2 linked regions of the Iamia sp. SCSIO 61187 genome follow. Each later gene encodes a partner of the first gene's protein in a complex. Links are inferred from orthologs where the notes say so. Each region holds a gene or a part of one and is shown on either strand. Other genes may lie near its edges. The genes, in order: nusB and rpsJ.

Region 1 (7,558 bases):
CGCCGAGGTCGCCGTCGGCGCCACGATCAAGGAGCAGGACGCGACGCTCGCCGCCGCGGCCGGCCCCATCCGCCTCGGCCTGGAGGCGGCCTCCATCTCGTGGGCCGACCAGCGGCGGGTGGCGGGCGCGCCGTGGACGGCGGACCTGGTCGCCACCGACGGCGTGGTCGAGGGGCCCCGGCAGGTCAAGGACGCCGGGGAGGTGGCCCGGCTGGCCCGGGCCGCGGCCCTCGCCGACGCCGCCCTGGTCACCATCGCCCCCATGCTCAACGGGGGGCCGACCGAGACCGAGGTGGGCTTCGCCCTCGACACCGAGATGCGCCGCCTGGGTGCCGACGGCGTCAGCTTCGAGACGATCGTGGCCTCCGGCCCCAACGGGGCCCGACCGCACCACCGGCCGGGCGATCGGCGCATCGTCGACGGGGACCTCGTGGTCATCGACTTCGGGGCCCTGGTCGACGGGTACCACTCCGACATGACCCGCACGTTCATGGTGGGCGAGGCCACGGCGACCCAGCAGCGGATGTACGACGTCGTCCTCGCCGCCCAGCAGGCCGGCGTGGCCGCCGTGCGGGCCGGGGTGGAGGCGCGCGAGGTGGACCGCACCTGCCGCGACGTCATCGCCGAGGCGGGCTGGGCCGATGCCTTCGGGCACGGCACCGGCCACGGGGTGGGGCTGGTGATCCACGAGGACCCTCGGGTCTCGAGGGTCTCCACCGCTACACTCGCAGCCGGCCACGTCGTCACCGTCGAGCCCGGGGTCTACCTCCCCGACCACGGCGGCGTGCGCATCGAGGACACGGTGGTCGTCACCGACGAGGGGTGCTCGACCCTCACCCTCGCCCCCAAGGACCCCAGCCCCGCGCCCGCCTGAGGCGCGCCAGATCCCCACCACGAGGAACACCGATGGCCACCACCACCAACGACCTCAAGAACGGCATGGTCCTCGACCAGGACGGCAAGCTCCTCCAGGTCGTCGAGTTCCAGCACGTCAAGCCGGGCAAGGGCCCCGCCTTCGTCCGGACCAAGCTGCGCAACGTCCGCACCGGCTCGGTGGTGGAGAAGACCTTCCGGGCCGGGGAGAAGGTCGAGCGGGTCACCATCGACAAGCGCGAGATGCAGTACCTCTACCGCGACGGCGACGACTACGTCTTCATGGACAACGCCTCCTACGAGCAGCTGCACGTCGGCCCCGCCGCCCTGGGCGACACGGCCAAGTTCCTGGTCGACGGGGCCACCGTCGAGCTCCAGATGCACGGCGACGAGATCGTGGGCAGCGAGCTGCCGGCGGCCGTGGAGCTGAAGGTCGCCGACACCGAGCCCGGCATCCAGGGCGACCGCGTCTCGGGCGCCACCAAGCCGGCGACCCTCGAGACCGGCCACACCCTCCAGGTCCCGCTGTTCGTCAACATCGGCGACGCCCTCAAGGTCGACACCCGCTCCGGCGAGTACATCACCCGTGCCTGACCGCCCCGGCGGGGTGGGGTCCCGGCGCGAGGCGCGCGAGCGGGCCCTCGGCCTGCTCTACGAGGCCGAGGCCAAGGACACCCCGGGCACCGCGGTGCTCGACGCCCAGCCCATCGAGGTCGACGAGTACGCCGCCGACGTGGTCACCGGCGTCGCCGACCACCGCGACGCCCTCGACGAGATCATCGGCCGCCACGCCCGGGGGTGGACGGTCGAGCGCATGCCCGCCCTCGATCGCACCATCCTCCGCATGGCGTCCTACGAGCTGTGCCACCGGCCCGACGTGCCGCCGAACGTGATCATCAACGAGGCCGTCGAGCTGGCCAAGCGCTTCTCGACCGACGACTCGGGTCGCTTCGTCAACGGGGTGCTGGCCGCCGTCGCCTCCGAGCAGCGCGGGGCCTGAGCCGGGTCGCCGTCACTCCTCGAAGGCCTCCACGGTGAAGGCGCCGGTGCTGTCGTTGCGCCCCACGACCGAGATGCGCCACGTCGTGTCGACGTCCGGGGTGAAGATGATCGACTCGGCCTCGCCGGGCCCCCGGTCGTCGTAGCGCTCGATCTCGGTGTCGTCGATCGGGTCCCGGAGGATCACGACGATGTCGAAGCCGGGGGCGGTCGTGGTGACGGTGACGCCGACGGACGCGCCGCCCCGGACCTCGAGGTCGATGAACTGCTCGTCCGACGGCCCGTCGATCTGGCCCTGCGCCGTCGCCGTGGTGCCGTCGCCGAGGACGAACGGGACGGCCTCGTCGAGCGTCAGGCCGTAGGTGCCGGGTGAGCGGTCGTCGCCGCCGTCGACGCGGATCCGGTAGGTGCCCGCGTCACCGGTGGTGAAGGTCCGGACGTTGGAGTCGGGGTCGTCGTCCTCGGTGAGCTCCAGGGCCAGGCCGTCGGGGTCGATGACCTCGAGGCCCAGCTCGTCGTTGTCGAAGCCGACGGCGTAGGACGTGTCCTCGTCGAGGTCGGCGGCGTACTCGACGACCTCGCTGCCGGACGCCAGCTCGCCGTCGACGACGTCGCCGACGGCGATGGGCTCCTCCTGCACGGTGCTGAGGCCGACGGTGACCTCGCTCGGCGCCCAGGCCTCGGTGAAGACGACCAGCTCGTAGGTGCCGGCCACCTCGGGCTCGACGATGGTGAAGGCGGGGTCGATGTCGCCGTCGGGGGCGACGAGGTAGGCACCGATCTCGCCCTCACCCTCGGCCTCGGTGGTGACGGTGAAGCGCTCGCCCTCGGCGATCGTCGCCGAGAGCACGGCCACGCCGGCCTCGTCCAGCTCCACCGTCGTGGGCTCGCCGGCGCTGATCTCCGCCGTCGGCTCGGCCGCCTCGGGGATGCCGAGCACCCGGAGGACGTGGCTCTGCGTCAGCTCGGGGACGATGGCTGCGGCGTAGTCGGTGACGGTGGCCAGCGGGTCCACCCGCCAGCCGCCGTCCTCCTCGACGACCACGACCGCCAGCTCGTCGACACCCAGACGGCCCCAGGCCTCGGTGAGGCAGAAGGCGGACTCGGGGGCGGCGGCGTCCATCTCGTCGCCGTCGCCGGTGTCGGCGTCGGTGACGTCGAGGCAGGTGCCGTCCCAGGCGACGGTGGACTCCCCGCTCTCGCCATCGGCGTTCGTCCACTCGACCCGGCCCTCGAGCTCGGTGACGACGACGCGCCGGCCGCCGGCGTCGCGGTTGGCGACCTCGGTCTCGAGCGAGTCGATCTCGGCCGAGGAGTCCTCGATGCCCTCGCCGACCCACTCCTCGAGGGCACCGCGGTAGGTGCGGACGGCCTCGCCGGTCTCGCCCGAGACCAGGTCGCCGACGGCGTCGCCGTCGGCCCCGGCCGCGCCCAGGAGCACGGCCTCGATGGCCGCCTCGGGGCTGTCGGCGCCCTCCCCGGCGTCGGGGCCGGGGACGTCCGGGTCGGCCAGGCCGACGAGGTCGACGGCGTACTGGGCCGCGGTGTAGGTCGGGCTGACGTACCAGCCCCCGCCGCGTCGGACGGTCATGACGAAGGGCTCGACCTCGCCCTCGTCGCCCTCGACCGCCAGGTCGGAGGCGTCGAGCGTGGTGGTGTCGGACTCGGGGTCCTCGGCGTCGACGATCGCCCCGGTCACCTCGCCGAGGCCGTCCCGGTCGATGCTGACGCGGGCCGACCCCTCGACGATGGTCACCCGGGCGACGCCGTCGCCCAGCTCGTCGACCTCGTACCGGGTGCCGGTGAGGCCGATGTCGACGCCGCCGAAGGTCTTCTCCTCGGGCGAGAACCCGAGCTCGGCGGCCCGCTCCGAGGCCGACTCCACCACGTCGGTGAGGGCCTCGACCTCGCCGGGGTCCATGGCGTCGAGGGCGGCGATGGGGTCCTCGGCCTCGAGCGCCTCGGCCAGCTCCTCGACCGCGGCCTCGGGGCTCGACGCACCCCCGCCGCCGCCGGTGGCGGCCCGCACGACGAGGAACCCGACGGCCGCCACCGCCAGGACGCCGACGGCGACGAGGGCCAGGGCCAGACCGGTGTGCGAGCGGGCCGGGGCCGGCGTCCCCGGTGGGGGTGTCGGGCCGGGCGGGGCGGCCCACCCCGGAGGGGTCGGGGCCGCGGGGGGGCCGCCGGGCGCACCCGGGGGCCCATAGGGAGGGGGCGGTGGGACGGCCGGGCCCGGCGGCGGCGGTGAGCCGTAGGCCGGGGCGGTGGGGCTCGGGGGCGGGGGAGGGGAGCCGGGGGCCGGGGCGCCCGGGGGCGACCCGACCGGGATCGTCGGCGGGGACGCCGGGGGTGGGGGTGGGGGGGTCGGGCCCGCCGGGCGGCGGGGGCTGGGCCAGGCCGGCGTCGGCTGGTCGTCCGATGGCGGCGTCGAGCTCATGACCAGGTCCCTCGTGGCTCTGGGGACCCCATCAGCCCTCCGTGGTGAAGTCGACGATGAACTCACCGGCGGTGAAGTCGACGGCCCAGAGCTGGAAGCAGCGGCGCATGTCGGTCTGGGCCGTCACGGACCAGACCTCGCTCTGGCCCGGGCCGTGGTCGTTGACGCGGTCGCGGAGCGGGCCGCTGTCGGTCTGGTCGAAGACGTCGATGCCCATGTCGAGGGTGGCGCTGGTGACCCGGATGTCGAGGTTCATGGTGATGCCCTCGCGCAGGAAGAGGCAGAAGTGGGCCCGCTGCTCCTCCTGGTCGATGGGCGCCGGGAACTGCTCGGTGGTCCGCTCGAGGGTGAGGTCGTTGCCGGCCTGACCGTCGTAGTAGAAGAAGAACTCGGCGACCTCGAAGATCTCGATCGTGTAGCTGCCGGTCGTCCCCTCGTCGCCGCCGCTGATCGTCACCCGGTAGGGCCCGGTCTGATCGGCCACGAACCGCGGCGTCCCGGTGTCGATGTCGGGCTCGGTCGGCACCGGCTGCCCGTCCGGACCGGTGACGGTGGTGGTGAGATCGGTGTTGTCGATGTCGACGACGTAGTGGGCGCCGCTCTCGGCCTCGAGCTCGTAGGCGATGGCGTCCCCGGGCTCGGCCAGCTCGTCGTCGAGCGAGCCGGGCACGCTGAGGTCGACGGGGATGATCTCGACCTGCTTGACCGTCACGCTCACCTCGGCGTCGTCCTCGCCCCCCGCCACGATCAGCCGGTGCGGGCCGTCGACGGTGACGTCGAGGGTGTCGGCCGGGGCGACCGGCGAGCCGCCCTCGGGCGGGAGGATGGCGGTGGCGAGGTCGCCGTCGCCCTCGACGAGCTCGGTGGCGATCGTGTAGCTCTCGTCGACGAAGGCCTCGAAGGTGAACACGGCGTACCCGGAGCGGCCGACCGACGCGGTGGTGGCCTCCCCGATCACGGCGTCGGTCGTCTCCTCGAACGCCTCGGGGGAGTCGGCGGCGAGCGTGGCCAGGGCCCCGGTGTCGGCGTCGGTCACCGCCGTCGCGACCTGGGCGCGGGTCTCCTCGACGGCGACCACCTCACCGGTCATGTCCTGCATCCCGGGCCCGGCCTCGACGTCGTCGCCGCCGAGGACCGTCAGGCCGACCACGGCGAGGGCGGCGATCACGACGACCGCCACCACGCCGAGGGCGAGGACGAGCGGCAGGCGGCTCTTCTTCTTCGGCGGACCGGCGGGCGGCCCCGGTGGCGGGAAGCCCGACCCGGGCGGCGGCGCGCCGGGTCCGGGCGGCGGGCCCCCGGGGGGCGGGGTGCCGCCGGGCGGGGGCGGCGGGGGCGTGGGGCCCCCGGGGTAGCCGGGCTGCGGCGGTGGGGTGGGCCCCGGCGGCGGGAAGCCCGGTGGGGGCGGCGGTCCCGGCGGCGGGTACCCGCCCGGCCCGGGCGGGGGCGGTCCCCCGGGGGGCGGCGATCCCTGCCCCGGGTTCCAGGGTCCGGGGGGCGGAGGTGGGGGGTAGGTCATGTCGGGTCGTCCCCTCGGGGGTCGTGGACAGCGGGCCGGTGTGCGTGCCACCCGGCGCCGGCGCCGAGCGTGCCCAGCATCGCGCCTGCGCAGGCAGCAACGGTGCCCCCACCCACCCCGGAGCGCGGGAGGCGGTCCAGGGCGGCGAGGGCGAGGGCGGTGCCGGCGGCGGCGAGGGCCACGCCGACGGCGCCGATGACCGATCCGACCCGCCCGCCCAGACCGGTGCCGACGAGGAGGACGGCGCCCCCCAGCGGGATCAGGTACACGGTGACGCCGGCCCAGCGGGGCACCAGGGCGTCGACCGTGCCGGAGAGCACGAGGTCGCCGATGCGGCGCAGGGCGATGGCGGACCCGGCGCCCTCCCGGGACCAGGGCAGGAACGTCGACCCCAGCAGCAGGACGCCGCCGACGGCCCCGGAGACCAGGGACGTGGTGGGCGCGGCTGACGGGCGGAGACGGGCCAAGCCGGCGACGGTACCACCGGTACGGCGCCGGCTGGGGCGACGCTCCGGGCCTGGTCGGACGGGCTGCGAGACTCGCCGCCATGGCGTTCCCGCTCCCGGCCCCGCCGCTGGTGTCCGCCGCCGTGGGCCTGCGCCTCCGCCCGTGGACCGTCGACGACGCGCCGGCCCTGGCCGAGGCGTGGGCGGTCCCCGACATCGCCGCCCAGGCGACCGTGCCCGGGTCGGGCACCGAGGCGGACGCCCGCCGCTGGATCGAGGGCGCCGCGGCGCGCCGCGAGGTCGGGCTCTCCCTCGACCTGGTGGTCGGGCCCGTCGACGGCGCCGACGTGTGGGGCGAGGTGGGGCTGGCCCCGCTCCGGCTGACGGCGGCCGGGGCTGCCCGCGACGAGGTCGAGGTCGGGTGGTGGGTCCGGCCCCCGCACCGCCGTCGCGGCGTGGCCACCGCCGCCGCGGGCCTCCTCACCCGGTGGGCCGGCGACGACCTCGGGGTCCCCCGCCTGGTGGCCCGGATCGGCCGGGGCGACACCGCCTCGGCCGGCGTGGCCCGGGCCGTCGGCCTCGCCCGGCTCGGCCCGCTCGGTGCCGACCGGGACCTGTGGGCCACGGCGCGACCCCCCGTGTAGGGTCGACGACGCCGTGAAGCGGGTCCGGTGAGGCCCGCACGGCGGGAGAGAGATGGCCGAGAGAGAGCGTCGCATCTCGCCGCCCTACGGCGGCGTGTTCGTGCCCCGGACACGGGTGCTCGAGCGGGACGACGTGGCCCGGGCCGTCTGGCGGATGGCCCACGAGATCGTCGAGCGCAACCACGGCCTGGACCAGGTCGTCCTCGTCGGTCTCCAGACCGGTGGCTGCTGGATCGCCGACCGGCTGGCCGACGCCCTCGACACCATCGAGCAGGTGCGCCCCGAGGTCGGCGTCCTCGACGTGGCGTCGCACCGCGACGACATCGGTCTGCGGCCGGTGCTGCCCGAGGAGGCGACCGACATCCCCGACGACATCGACGGGAGCTGCGTCGTGCTCGTCGACGACGTCTTGTTCACCGGGCGCACGATCCGGGCCGCCCTGGGCGCCCTGCACGACCACGGGCGGCCACGATCGGTGCAGCTGGCGGTGATGGTCGACCGGGGCCACCGCGAGCTGCCGATCCGGCCCGACTTCGTGGGCAAGAACCTTCCCACCCGGCGCGACGAGGTGGTCGACGTCCACCCCGAGGGCGTCGACCTGGGCGAGATGGTCCGGTGACGGCGGCCCCGGCCGATG
Region 2 (7,407 bases), 1.8 Mb from region 1 along the record:
TGAACCATGCCCCGCAAGGGTCCCGCGCCCCGCCGTGAGCTCACGCCCGATCCCGTCCACCACTCCGTGCTGGTCACCCAGCTGGTGAACAAGATCATGCAGCGCGGCAAGCGCTCGCTGGCCGAGCGCATCGTGTACGACGCGCTGGGCATCGTCGAGAGCAAGTCCGGCACCGACGACGTGCTCGGTGTCGTCAAGAAGGCCATCGACAACATCCGACCGTCGCTCGAGGTCAAGAGCCGCCGCGTCGGTGGCGCCACCTACCAGGTGCCGATCGAGGTCCGGCCCCGCCGGGCCACCGCCCTCGCCATCCGCTGGCTCGTCGGCTACGCCCGCCAGCGCCGCGAGAAGACCATGTCCGAGCGCCTCGCCAACGAGATCCTCGATGCCTCCAACGGCATCGGCGCGGCCGTGAAGCGCCGCGAGGACATGCACAAGATGGCCGAGTCGAACAAGGCGTTCGCCCACTACCGCTGGTAGGCCCCTGACGACCGGGGGTCACCCCGGCCAGCGTGCGACCGGGCCCGGCTCAGCCGCCGCCCGGTCGTCGCATGTCCGGCCCCGGCCCGCGACAACCCACCGCTCCCTGAACCCGCTCACCCGAGCACCCAGCCCTACGAACTGAGAAGAAGATGGCGAAGACCGCCCCCCTCGATCGCTACCGCAACATCGGGATCATGGCCCACATCGACGCGGGCAAGACGACCACGACCGAGCGGATCCTCTACTACACCGGCAAGAGCTACAAGATCGGTGAGGTCCACGAGGGCGGCGCGGTCATGGACCACATGGCCCAGGAGCAAGAGCGCGGCATCACCATCACCTCGGCCGCCACCACCACCTTCTGGCGCGACCACCGCATCAACATCATCGACACGCCCGGCCACGTCGACTTCACCGTCGAGGTCGAGCGCTCCCTGCGCGTCCTCGACGGGGCCGTCGCCGTGTTCGACGGCGTCGCCGGCGTCGAGCCCCAGACCGAGACCGTCTGGAAGCAGGCCGACAAGTACCGCGTCCCGCGGATGTGCTTCGTCAACAAGCTCGACCGCCTGGGCGCCGACTTCTTCAAGGCGGCCGACTCCATCGTCGACCGCCTCGGCGCCACCACCGCCATCCTCCAGCTCCCGATCGGCAGCGAGGGCAACTTCTCCGGCATCGTCGACCTGGTCGAGATGAAGGCGATCCAGTGGAAGGGCGACGACAAGGACTCGCCCTACGAGGCCGTCGACATCCCGGCCGACCTCCAGGACCAGGCCGACCAGTACCGCGAAGAGCTGATGGACGTCCTGTCGAACTACGACGACGCCCTCATGGAGAAGATCCTCGACGAGGCCGAGATCCCGCCCTCGGAGATCCGCGCCGTCATCCGCAACGCCACGATCAACGACGGCCTCGTCCCCGTGCTGCTCGGCTCGGCGTTCAAGAACAAGGGCGTCCAGCAGCTGCTCGACGCCGTCGTCGACTACCTGCCGTCGCCGCTCGAGACCCCGCCGGTCGAGGGCATGTCGCCCAAGGGCAACGAGGAGGTCGTGCGCAAGCCGTCGGCCGACGAGCCCTTCGCCGCCCTGGCCTTCAAGATCGTGGCCGACCCCCACGGCAAGCTGACCTACTTCCGCGTCTACTCCGGCTCGCTGGAGAAGGGCGGCACCGTCCTCAACACCCGCACCTCCAAGAAGGAGCGGGTGGGCCGGCTGCTGCTCATGCACGCCAACAACCGCGAGGACCTCGACAGCGTCGGCGTGGGCGACATCGTCGCCGGCATCGGCTTCAAGGACACCCGCACCGGCGACACCCTGTGCGACGAGAAGGCCCCGGTCATCCTCGAGAGCCTCGAGTTCCCCGAGCCCGTGATCCACGTCGCCGTCGAGCCCAAGACCAAGGCCGACCAGGACAAGATGGGCAAGGCCCTCTACTCGCTCTCCGAGGAGGACCCGACCTTCCAGGTCCGCTCCGACGAGGAGACCGGCGAGACCGTCATCTCCGGCATGGGCGAGCTGCACCTCGAGGTGCTGGTCGACCGCATGCTGCGGGAGTTCAGCGTCGACGCCACCGTCGGCAAGCCGCAGGTCGCCTACCGCGAGACCATCACCGAGAACACCGGCAAGGTCGTCTACCGGCACGTCAAGCAGACCGGTGGCTCGGGCCAGTTCGCCCACATCGTCATCGAGCTCGAGCCCACCGGCCCCGGTGGCGGCTACCAGTTCGAGGACAAGATCACCGGCGGCCGCATCCCCAAGGAGTTCATCCCCTCGGTCGATGCCGGCATGCAGGCGGCCATGACCACCGGCGTGCTCGCCGGGTTCCCGACCGTCGACGTCCGGGCCCGCCTGGTCGACGGCTCGGCCCACGACGTCGACTCCTCGGAGATGGCGTTCAAGATCGCCGGCACCATGGGGTTCCGCGAGGCGGCCCGCAAGGCCAAGCCCGTCCTGCTCGAGCCGATCATGTCGGTCGAGGTCGTCACCCCCGAGGACTACATGGGCGACGTCATCGGCGACCTGTCCTCCCGTCGAGGGAAGATCGGCGGCATGGAGCAGCGCGGCAACAGCCAGGTGGTCAACGCCACCGTGCCCCTGTCGGAGATGTTCGGTTACGCTACCGACCTGCGTTCGCGGACCCAGGGTCGGGCCACGTACACGATGCAGTTCGACTCGTACCAGCAGACGCCGGCTTCCGTCCAGGAAGAGATCGTCAAGCGCATCCGGGGCGAGTAGCCCCCGCACGTCCCGTACCTGCAAGTCCACTGTCAAGACACCTGAGGAAAGAACGAGAATGGCCAAGGAGAAGTTCGACCGGTCCAAGCCGCACCTGAACATCGGGACGATGGGTCACATCGACCACGGCAAGACCACCCTCACTGCGGCGATCACCAAGACGTTGCACGAGGCCGACCCGACCACGGCCTTCACCCCGTTCGACATGATCGACAAGGCTCCTGAGGAGCGTCAGCGGGGGATCACGATCAACATCTCGCATGTGGAGTACGAGACGGCGAACCGTCACTACGCCCATGTCGACATGCCGGGTCACGCTGACTACATCAAGAACATGATCACCGGTGCGGCTCAGGTCGACGGGGCGATCTTGGTGGTGGCGGCGACCGATGGTCCGATGCCCCAGACCCGGGAGCACGTGCTGTTGGCCCGTCAGGTCGGGGTGCCCTCGATCGTGGTGGCGTTGAACAAGGTCGACATGGTCGATGACGAGGAGCTGTTGGAGCTCGTCGACATGGAGGTCCGTGAGCTGTTGACCGAGTACGAGTTCCCCGGTGATGACACTCCGGTGGTCCGGGTCTCGGCGCTCAAGGCCCTCGAGGGCGATGCTGATGCGGCTGCTCAGGTGATGGAGCTGATGGACGCGGTCGACAGCTTCGTGCCCGAGCCGACCCGTGACATCGACAAGCCGTTCTTGATGCCGATCGAGGATGTGTTCTCGATCACCGGGCGTGGGACGGTGGTGACCGGCAAGGTCGAGCAGGGGGCGATCCACACCGGTGACGAGATCGAGATCGTCGGGATCCGTGACACCCAGAAGACGACCTGCACCGGGGTGGAGATGTTCCGCAAGCTCCTCGACCAGGGCCAGGCCGGTGACAACATCGGCGCTCTGTTGCGGGGCACGAAGAAGGAAGACGTCGAGCGGGGTCAGGTCCTGGCCAAGCCGGGCAGCATCACGCCGCACTCGGACTTCGAGGGCGAGGTGTACGTGCTGACCAAGGACGAGGGCGGCCGGCACAAGCCGTTCTTCAACAACTACCGGCCCCAGTTCTTCTTCCGGACCACCGACATCACCGGCACCATCACCTTGCCGGAGGGGACCGAGATGGCCATGCCCGGCGACAACACCTCCATGAGCGTCGAGCTCATCCACCCCATCGCCATGGAAGAGGGCCTCCGCTTCGCCATCCGCGAGGGTGGACGCACCGTCGGCTCCGGCCGCGTCACCAAGATCACCAAGTAGAGCTGAGACCCCACACATGGCCGACTCCCAGAAGATCCGGATCCGCCTCAAGGCGTACGACCACGAGATCATCGACCAGTCCACCAAGAAGATCGTCGAGACGGTGCTCCGCACCCAGGCGACCGTCCGTGGACCGGTGCCCCTCCCGACCGAGAAGCACCGCTACACCGTGATCCGTTCGCCCCACAAGTACAAGGACTCCCGGGAGCACTTCGAGATGCGCATCCACAAGCGCCTCCTCGACATCCTCGAGCCCTCGCCGAAGACCGTCGACTCCCTCCAGCGGCTCGAGCTGCCGGCGGGCGTCGACATCGAGATCAAGATCCAGACGGCGTAGCCGGGATCGGAAGGCCAGCACCATGCCCACCACGAACCAGCTCATCCGCAAGCCGCGGAAGGCCCGTCGCAAGAAGAGCAAGACCCCGGCCCTGTCGGGGCACCCCCAGCTCCGCGGCGTGTGCACCCGCGTCACCACGGTGACGCCCCGCAAGCCCAACTCGGCCCTCCGCAAGGTGGCCCGGGTGCGGCTCAGCACCGGCCAGACGGTCACCGCCTACATCCCCGGCGAGGGCCACAACCTGCAGGAGCACTCCATGGTGCTCATCCAGGGCGCCCGCCGCTGGGACCTCTCGGGTGTGAACTACAAGATCATCCGGGGCGCCCTCGACGCCAACGCCGTGCCCAACCGGGCCAACGCCCGCAGCCGCTACGGCACCAAGAAGGGCTAGCCCCTCTCTCGTCGGAGATCTCGCTCCGCTCGATCTCCTCCTCGAGCAGCACGATGAAGGCCTGCCTCCGGGCGGGCCTTCGTCGCGTCCGGGCCACCCTGCCTCAGCCGGCGATCGGGGGCCCGGACGACCTGCCCGACGGTCGAGTGGTCGAGTGCGACGACGCCGACACCGTCGCGGGACCGGCGGCGGGGGCCGCCCCCCGACGCCCGGGAGCGCCGGATCCGACTCTGGTTCGGGAGCGGGCCGATCAGTCCCTGAGGCCGAGGGCCCGGACCGCCCGGAGCGTGTCGGCGTCGGCCGGGTCCTTGTCCGGGCGGTAGCGGACGAGGCGGGCGAACCGGAGGGCGACGCCACCGGCGTAGCGGGTCGACCGCTGGACCCCGTCGACCGCCACCTCGACCACCAGCTCGGGTCGCACGTGCACGATGTGCGCCTCGTCGGTGCGCTCGTCGCCGGTGGCGATCGCCTGGAGGGCCTGCGTCTGCCACGCCAGCACCTCGTCGGTCATGCCCTTGAACGTCTTGCCCACCATGACGAGGCCGGCGTCGCCCTCGCCGCGGGCGCCGAGGTGGAGGTTCGAGAGCCAGCCCCGGCGCCGGCCGTGGCCCCACTCGGCGGCCAGCACGACGAGGTCCAGGGTGTGGACCGGCTTCACCTTGCGCCACGCCTTGCCCCGGCGGCCGGCCTCGTACGGCGTCGACGCCCCCTTCACGACCACCCCCTCATGCCCGGCGGCCAGGGCGTCGTCGAGGACGGCAGCGGCGGCGGCCGGGTCCGACGTGCGGGTGCCCGGGATCTGCCACTCGCCGGCCACCTCGGCCAAGGCCGCCCGTCGCTCGTGGAGGGGGGCGTCGACCAGGTCGGTTCCGTCGCGGTGGACGAGGTCGAAGAACCAGGGCCGGACCGCGGTCGGAGCCGGCCCACCCTCGGCCCCGATCCGGCTGGCGGTGTCCTGGAACAGGACCGGGCGCAGGGCCTCGTCGACCACCAGGGCCTCGCCGTCGAGGACCAGGCGGTCCGCCGGGAGGGCGCGCACCAGGGCGATCACCTCGGGCAGGCGCCCCGTGATCTCGTTGAGGTTGCGGGTCCAGACCCGCACGTCGTCGCCGTCCCGGTGGACCTGGATGCGGATGCCGTCCAGCTTCCAGTCGACCACCGCGTCGCCCAGGTCCTCGACGGCACCGGCGACCGACTCGGCGGTGGAGGCGAGCATCGGCTGCACCGGGCGCCCCAGCTCCAGGCCCACGGCGGCGAGGCCGTCGGCCCCGGCGGTGAGGGCGACGTGGGCGATGGCGGGCAGGTCGCCGCCGAGCATGGCCGCCCGGCGCACCACCGGGGTCGGCACCTCGGCCGCCCGGGCCACGGCGTCGGCCATCACCCCGGCCAGGGCGCCCTGTCGCAGCTCGCCCCCGACCAGGCCGAAGAGGAACGCGGCCTCGTCGTCCGTGGCCCGCCCCAGCAGGTCCGCCAGGAGGCGCCGCCGCTCGGTTCCGGACCCGGTGCCCCCGAGCCCGGCCAGGGCGGTCAGGACGGCGTCGACCTCGAGCACCGTGAGCGTGGGCCCGTCGGCCGGCGGCTGGGCCGCCGCCTGGAGGGTCCGCCAGCCGACGCCGATCCGCCCCTGGAGCGGCGCCCCGGTGAGGAACCCGACGGCGACGGCGATCTCGTCGGGCCGGAGCTCGCGGAGCAGCGCGGCGATGGCGTCGCGCTTGGCCGTGCGGGACGACGTGGCGGCCACGGTGGCCGACGTGGCCACCACGGCGGCGAACGGGGTGGGGGTGGCGACGTCGAGCGACACCCCGTCAGTGTGGCCGGTCACCCCGCCCGGGACGCCCGCATCCCGAGGCGGCGTCGGCGGCGACCACGGTTCTCGGTACGGATCCCGGGCCCGTGGGGCCACGATCGGTACCAGGAACGGCGAGACGCTGGTGTGGGCTCGTCCTGGGTACGGATCCGGGCCTGTGGGGCCGCGATCGGTACCAGGAACGGGGCCTCGTCTCCGAGGGCCGATGAGCCTCGGGCGGCCCGCCGGTCGAAGAGGTGACCGCAGCCCCAGGAGAGACCATGCCCCGCCCGTTCGTCATCAGCCTGCCCATCGAGGACCGCCGCCGCGCGTTCGCCTTCTACACCGAGGGCCTGGGCCTCGAGGCCGTGGGCGCACCGGCCGACGACGGGGTGCCCGAGCCCCTCCGCCTGGTCCTGGGGGACGACGTGCACCTGGTGCTGATCCCCCGGGGCGGGTTCGGGTGGGTCACCGCGCCCCACGAGACGGCGGTGCCGGGCACCAGCGAGTGCCAGCTCAGCTGGGCCGTGGCCACCGAGGCCGAGGTCGACGCCGCCGTCGAGCGGGCCCGGGCCGCCGGCGGCCAGGTCCTGGTCGAGCCGGCGTCCACCGGGTGGGGCTACTCGGGTCTGCTCGCCGACCCCGACGGCCACCTCTGGATGGTGACGGTCCGAACGGAGTGAGGGCCTCCAGGGCGGTGGGTGGGGTCGGAGGACGTGATCACGGTCCGAACGGAGTGAGGACCGGGTCATAGCACCACCGCCCGACACGGTGGGGGACCTGGGCTTGGAGCCCCGGGCGGGGCTCGCTACAGTGGCTCCCTCGTGCACGGGACCCCAGAGGTTCGGTACCGAGCGCGCTGAATCGACGTCCACGGACGCCCTCTCGAGCGAGGGAACCCCGTGGCACAACCGAGACACGCTCCGCCGGGCC

The links.
Region 2: the proteins of nusB (region 1) and rpsJ are in contact, whole or in part, in a solved structure (PDB 3D3B), measured with the Escherichia coli proteins. The link is inferred for Iamia sp. SCSIO 61187 from one-to-one orthologs.

The regions. Positions count from the first base shown.
Region 1 is NZ_CP050948.1:2,514,894-2,522,451, reverse strand. Bases 255-3,166 are described here. They hold nusB (transcription antitermination factor NusB), read left to right. Parts: upstream 255-1,459; coding sequence 1,460-1,873; downstream 1,874-3,166. Other genes in these bases: HC251_RS12085 (hypothetical protein), read right to left, coding at 1,886-3,166; efp (elongation factor P), read left to right, coding at 907-1,467; HC251_RS12100 (M24 family metallopeptidase), read left to right, coding at 255-874. Outside these bases: more of HC251_RS12100, read left to right, coding at 1-254; more of HC251_RS12085, read right to left, coding at 3,167-4,312; HC251_RS12080 (hypothetical protein), read right to left, coding at 4,344-5,831; HC251_RS12075 (hypothetical protein), read right to left, coding at 5,828-6,298; HC251_RS12070 (GNAT family N-acetyltransferase), read left to right, coding at 6,379-6,921; bifunctional pyr operon transcriptional regulator/uracil phosphoribosyltransferase PyrR, read left to right, coding at 6,974-7,540; HC251_RS12060 (dihydroorotase), read left to right, coding at 7,556-7,558. UniProt on the Escherichia coli protein: Part of the processive rRNA transcription and antitermination complex (rrnTAC). The complex forms an RNA-chaperone ring around the RNA exit tunnel of RNA polymerase (RNAP).
Region 2 is NZ_CP050948.1:708,450-715,856, forward strand. What follows is about bases 2,876-5,636. They hold rpsJ (30S ribosomal protein S10), read left to right. Parts: upstream 2,876-3,976; coding sequence 3,977-4,297; downstream 4,298-5,636. Other genes in these bases: tuf (elongation factor Tu), read left to right, coding at 2,876-3,960; rpsL (30S ribosomal protein S12), read left to right, coding at 4,320-4,688; HC251_RS03365 (ATP-dependent DNA ligase), read right to left, coding at 4,939-5,636. Outside these bases: rpsG (30S ribosomal protein S7), read left to right, coding at 7-480; fusA (elongation factor G), read left to right, coding at 633-2,714; more of tuf, read left to right, coding at 2,773-2,875; more of HC251_RS03365, read right to left, coding at 5,637-6,489; HC251_RS03370 (VOC family protein), read left to right, coding at 6,756-7,157. UniProt on the Escherichia coli protein: Involved in the binding of tRNA to the ribosomes. Part of the processive rRNA transcription and antitermination complex (rrnTAC). The complex forms an RNA-chaperone ring around the RNA exit tunnel of RNA polymerase (RNAP).